Regions from separate parts of the Intestinimonas butyriciproducens genome, predicted to be linked through region 2. Evidence: predicted binding sites of a transcription regulator. Region 2 holds the regulator's gene; the other holds the start of a gene.
What was found. Region 2 encodes NrdR, which represses ribonucleotide reductase genes. Its sites were predicted from a motif close to CACNANATNTNGTG; they were not measured.
Positions count from the first base shown of each region.

Region 1 (3,069 bases), 1.2 Mb from region 2:
TAGACGTTCCCGATGACCCGGGTCCGGCACCCCATGTAGGCGATCTCCGTCTCCGGATGTCCGGGCTTGTAATATTGCAGGTTGAAGGGGGCATCGATAAAGGAGAAATTGGGGAAGAGCCGTTTGGCCGAGCAACGGATCGCCAGTTGGAAGAGGTCATAGTTCGGCTCGCCCGGATTATAGTTGATCCCCTCCTTCACGCGGAAGATCTGGATGGGAAAGATGGGGGTCTCCCCCCCGCCCAGGCCGGCCTCGGTGGAGAGGAGAATATTCTTCATGACCATGCGCCCTTCCGGCGAGGTATCCGTACCGTAGTTGATGGAGGAGAAAGGCGTCTGGGCGCCCGCCCGGGAGTGCATGGTGTTGAGATTGTGGATGAGCGCCTCCATGGCCTGATAAGTGGCCCGATCCGTCTCCTTCACGGCGCGGTAGTGGGCAAATCGCTGGGCCTTCCGGAGCTCCTCCTCATTCCCGAATCTGGGCGTAAGCTTGGGGAGCTCCGCTGCGGCATAGGCCTCGTTGTCTTCCAGTGTGGGGCGCAGGCCCGTCTCAGCCTCCACCTCGGCGATGATGTCTTTGAGCGCGCCCTCCGGGTCCTCACCGCCCTCCAGCAGCAGCACCGCCCGGGCCAGATTTTGCCGGTACATGCGCACAAAGGTCTTGCGCACACCATCGGCCATCCCGTAGTCAAAGTCGGCAATCGCCTGTCCGCCGTGCTGGTCGTTCTGATTGGACTGGATGGCAATGCACGCAAGGGCGGCGTAAGAGGAGATGTCGTTGGGCTCCCGCAGGGTACCGTGCCCTGTGGAAAAACCGCCCTTGAAGAGCTTGCGGATGTCGATCTGGCAGCAGGTGGTGGTCAGCGTGAGGAAGTCCAGATCATGGATGTGGATGTCGCCCTCTCGATGGGCCCGGGCGTGCTCAGGCTTGAGCACAAACATATCGTAGAACTGTTTGGCCCCCTCGGACCCAAATTTGAGCATGGAGCCCATGGCGGTATCGCCGTCGATGTTGGCGTTTTCCCGCTTCAGATCAGACTCCCTAGCGGCGGTAAAGGTGATGTCCTCGTAAATCTTCATCAGCCTCGTGTTCATCTCCCGGGCCTTGCTACGCTGGTCCCGGTACAGGATGTAGGCCTTGGCGGTCTGGACATATCCGTTATCCATCAGCACCCGCTCCACCAGGTCCTGGATGTGCTCCACATCCGGCTGCCGGTCTCCCTCCAGCTCCAGGATAGAGACCACCTCGTCGGCCAGCTTGTGAGCGGTCTCTCCATAGCCCGGCTTGTAGGTGGCGTCAAAGGCCTTGCCGATCGCGCCTGCAATCTTCTCCTCGTCAAAGGGCGCCACCCTTCCGTCCCGCTTGCGGATGCTGGTCATGGTCATAGGGAACATCCTCCTCTGTGTCACAGGAAAAACGCCCTCTGCAAGGGCGTCATCGTTGTGCTCAAATAAATATGTAACACAATATCTTGTATTTGCTACTAAAAACGCATCTACATGATACCGTATCTGGGACAAGCCGTCAAGGAGAACCCGTGCCGAATTTTACCCTTCATTTTTAGATAACTTGCCAGTAGACAAAAACGGCATCCCCCCGATTCCGTGCCCGTACATGCCTTGCCCTCCCTCCGGATCCAATAAATCTGTTCTGAAAGAAGATGGGAAGCGGCACAGCCGCTTCCCATCTTCTTTCAGAACTTTATTCCTTTTCGAAGGCGTCCTTGCCCAGCCCGCAGACGGGGCACACCCAGTCTTCAGGGAGATCCTCCCAAGCTGTGCCGGGCGCGATTCCATTGTCTGGGTCGCCTACCGCAGGGTCATATTCATAGCCGCAGGGGCAGAGGTATTTCATCGTATATATCTTCCTTTCTCTTAGCCGAAGTAACGCTTCAGCAGGCCCTCGAAGGCCTTTCCATGCCGGGCCTCATCCCTTGCCATTTCATGTACGGTATCGTGAATGGCATCGAGGCCCAGCTCCTTGGCCTTCTTGGCAATCTCCATCTTACCGGCGGTGGCGCCGTTCTCAGCCTCTACACGCATCTCCAGGTTCTTCTTGGTGGAATCCGTGATGACCTCGCCCAGCAGCTCGGCAAACTTGGCGGCGTGCTCAGCCTCCTCGTAGGCGGCCTTCTCCCAGTAGAGACCGATCTCAGGATAGCCCTCCCGATGGGCCACACGGGCCATGGCCAGATACATGCCGACCTCGGAGCACTCGCCGTTGAAGTTCATGCGCAGGCCCTCGATGATCTCCTCAGGCGCGCCCTTGGCCACGCCGACCACATGCTCAGCCGCCCAGGTCTTCTCACCAGTCTGCTCCTGGAACTTCTCCCGGGGCGCCTTGCACTGCGGGCAGAACTCCGGAGCGGTCTCCCCCTCGTAAACATAGCCGCAAATGGTGCAGATAAACTTTTTCATAATCGCTACCTCCAAAAACATTTTATATTTGCTAACGATAATTGTTATTGATTAACTGTCTATACTATACCACAGCTATCCACTTTTGTAAAGAGGTTTGAAGAAATTTTTAGAAGAATTTTATTTTCCCCGTTCAGCCTACGGGTCTAAAGGGGAGCTTCCCCCGGAAAAAGGTTGGGCCCGCCGATGTTTTCGGCGGGCCCAACCTCATGCTTCCGCTCCGTTCCGCTCTTCTCCCGGCGACTCTTCTTCTCTCAGGTCCCCTGCGGCAAGCTCCATAAGCTGTTCCTTGGTGGGTGCTTCCAATGCAGCCACCCGATCCGACTGACGGGAGACCGCCCGCTCGAAGAGATTCCGCACATCTCTGGCATTTCCGAAATTTTCGTCCCGCTGTTCATAAAGCGTCTGAAACAGCGTTTCGGCGTATCGCTCCGCCTCGTCGTCCAAAGTGTAGCCGTTCTTTTTGCACATGGACTGAAAAATCTCCAGAAGCTGGCCGCCATTGTAATCCTCAAAATAGAAATACTTATTGAACCGGCTCTCCAGACCGGGGTTGGCGTGGATGAAATCCCCCATCAGCTCGGTATATCCCGCCACGATCACAATGAGGTCGGCCCTGTGATCCTCCATCCCCTTCAGCAGCGTCTCGATG
Region 1 covers NZ_CP011524.1:2,550,979-2,554,047, forward strand. The annotation lists gene SRB521_RS12650 (anaerobic ribonucleoside triphosphate reductase) at 1-1,385, opposite strand, end outside; gene SRB521_RS12655 (rubredoxin) at 1,702-1,854, opposite strand; gene SRB521_RS12660 (ferritin family protein) at 1,875-2,417, opposite strand; gene SRB521_RS12665 (AAA family ATPase) at 2,625-3,069, opposite strand, start outside.
Region 1: SRB521_RS12650 (anaerobic ribonucleoside triphosphate reductase) is a predicted target of NrdR. The motif match lies at 1,463-1,476, and genes of this name have one in related genera.

Region 2 (3,069 bases):
TGAAGTCTACCACGGCAGCCTCGGTGCCCGGGTCGCCGGTTGTAGTGGTGCCTACGGCAATAGTATCCGCAGTGCCGGTCGGACCAGTGGGTCCCGTTGGCCCCGTCGGTCCGGTGGGACCAGTGGCGCCCGTAGCGCCGGTAGGTCCGGCCACGCCAGCCGCGCCGGTTGCACCGGTGGGCCCAGTCACGCCGGCCGCACCTGTGGCACCCGTAGCGCCGGTAGGTCCGGCCACGCCAGCCGCGCCGGTTGCACCGGTGGGCCCAGTCACACCGGCCGTGCCTGTGGCGCCCGTAGCGCCGGTAGGTCCGGCCACGCCAGCCGCGCCGGTTGCACCGGTGGGCCCAGTCACGCCGGCCGCACCTGTGGCGCCCGTAGCGCCGGTAGGTCCGGCCATGCCTGTGGCACCCGTAGCGCCGGTAGGTCCGGTAGGTCCAGCCACGCCAGCCGCGCCGGTTGCACCGGTGGGCCCAGTCACGCCGGCCGTGCCTGTGGCGCCCGTAGCGCCGTCACGTCCGGCCGGACCTTGTGCACCCTGGGGACCCTGAGCGCCCTGGGGACCGGTCGGCCCCTGGATCCCCTGAGGCCCCTGGGGGCCGATCGGGCCAGTACAGCATCCGGTGGGGAAGGGGGGACAGCCACAGCAGGGATTAGGGACGCAGCACCTTGCGGGATGGTGGCCGCAGTCGCTGGAAACGCAAGCTTCGGCATCACGAAGGGATGCGGCAAAGTCGGAAGCATCGATTGATTTGCGAGGGAACATATTCATACTCATAACCTCCGGGCTATCCTATGCCGGAAGGGCGGGCATGGATACAACAAGAGCCGGAGCAGTGCGCTCCGGCTCTTGTTTGCTTAGAACTGGTTCTGGTCATTCTTCTTGTTCTGGGCCTGATCCTTCTTCTTGTTCTGGGCTTGGCCCTGATCCTTACGGTTCTTGGCGTTGCTGCGGCTGTTGTTTTGGTTCTCGTTCATAAAAACTCACCTCTTTTCGCCTGTTACGCCCCTAGTATTACCATGGAGAAGCGGAGTTTATACAGCCCAGAGATAAAAAAGGATATAAATAGAAAAAAGAATACCAGGACACTGGATTGTGTGATATAATAGCCGCAAAGCAGATACAGGACCACGCTATCTATGAATATTTGGCCGCTTGCCGGTCGGGAAGAGCTCCGGCGGTGCTTGACGCTGGAGAACTGCCTGTATTTATAACGGTAAAATTTCACATTGCAGAGGAGGTCATTCCAAGATGAAGTGTCCGTTTTGCGGCAACCTGGAAAGTAAGGTCGTCGATTCCCGCCCCTCGGACGAGGGGGCCAGTATCCGCCGCCGCCGGGAGTGCCTGGAGTGCCACAAGCGGTTCACCACCTATGAGACAATGGAAAGCCTGCCTCTTGTGGTGATCAAAAAGGATGGCAGCCGTCAGACGTTTGACAGGGATAAGCTGCTTGGAAGCATGCTCAAGGCCTGTGAAAAACGCTCCGTCCCCCTGTCCAAGCTGGAGGAGATTGCGCAGGAGATCGAGCAGAGCCTGCAAAACGATATGGAGCGTGAAGTGAGCTCAGCCGTGATCGGGGAGATGGTGATGCAGAAGCTCAAGGAGGTGGATGAGGTGGCCTACGTCCGTTTTGCTTCGGTTTATCGCCAATTCAAAGATATCGGTACCTTTATGGATGAGCTCAATAAGCTTCTGGATGGAAAATGAACCTCGTGTAAGGCTCCGGGCGGATGTCGGTCCGCCCGGAGTGTTTTTGTATAGATTTATTGCTTTGAGGATATTTAATATTGAGAAACAATAAATATGAGGGTATAATATCTATCAGGACGGCATTGATGCCGCACGGAGGATCAGAGAAGGTTTTTCAAACTGAATTCTTCCATCTCATAGAGCAGCTCGATTTGGGAGACAAGGCGGGCGTTGGCGGCGGAGTATTCGCCCCCTTCCTCACAGCGGATAAACTCAAGAACTTCTTGGAATCCGCTATGAACCTGGTCGGTGTCCGAGTGACGCAGCATGGTGTAGAGATAAAGATCATGCTCCTCCCAGGACGCAAGGGCCTGTTGGGTAAGCGACTCGGCCTCCGACCACTCCCCGCGCTCGGCCAAGGATTCGGCCTGCGTGAGCAGGGATGTAAGCTCTGTCGAGAAGGTTTTCAGATAATGGGAGTTGACCAGTGTCGCGGCAAAGACCGCGGCGAGGAAGGCGACAGCGATCCAGAGTCTTCTCATTTTACACCGACCTCCTTGGGGACAAAATAGACCCGGTTCTGCTCGTCCACGGAGAGGAGGAATACATCCCGGACAGCACGGACGCCGTGTTCCTCCAGGCGCTTATTGAGCCAGCCCTCGTTGAAGCCGCGGAGCTTCAAATTGTGCTCCAGCAGCCGTCCGTCATTGATGATGACAAGGGGAAGGCCGACGTCGTCCGGAAAGAGGTTCATCTGCTCGGCAGTGACGGGTCGCTGATTTGCGTAAGGAATGACGGACACCCGGCCGTTGGTCTCCAAAATCGCGTACTTGACGGTGGACAGGTCGGTGATCCCCTGGACTCTGAGCTCTTCATTTAGCTCGTCCACGGTAAAGCGGTTCCGCCTCATCTCCTGCTGATTCAGCCGCCCGTTCTCCACGATAATGCTGGGGCGTCCGCAGACGATGGCACGGAACTTGACGCTCTTCATGGTGAGCACGGAGAGGACCATGGTGACGCTGAGCAGCGTCAGGATCGGAATGATGCCGGAGAGCAGGGGGATGCCGAAGTCCTGCATGGGGACGGCCGCCAGATCCGCGATGATGAGATCGAGCACCAGTTCGGAGGGCTCCAGCTCTCCCACCTGCCGCTTTCCCATCAGACGAATGCCCGCGATGATCAGCAGATATAATATAATGGTACGCAGAAACGCGATGATCATAAAAAATGCGCTCCTCCCAAAAGATAGGTCTGTCCTGGGGCGTGCACGAACCGGCGGGGCGTCCGGAACAGGGGCCCGACGGCTCAGATACGCCATAACAGTATGGTCAGAGGATACGGGGATTATACTGCGCAGGAAGGGAAAAGGGGCGCTGAGAAAA
Region 2 covers NZ_CP011524.1:1,360,475-1,363,543, forward strand. The annotation lists partial or broken gene SRB521_RS16920 (collagen-like domain-containing protein) at 1-607, opposite strand, end outside; gene nrdR (transcriptional regulator NrdR) at 1,250-1,705, shown strand; gene SRB521_RS06700 (DUF4363 family protein) at 1,849-2,229, opposite strand; gene SRB521_RS06705 (DUF421 domain-containing protein) at 2,226-2,909, opposite strand; gene SRB521_RS06710 (metallophosphoesterase) at 3,069-3,069, shown strand, end outside.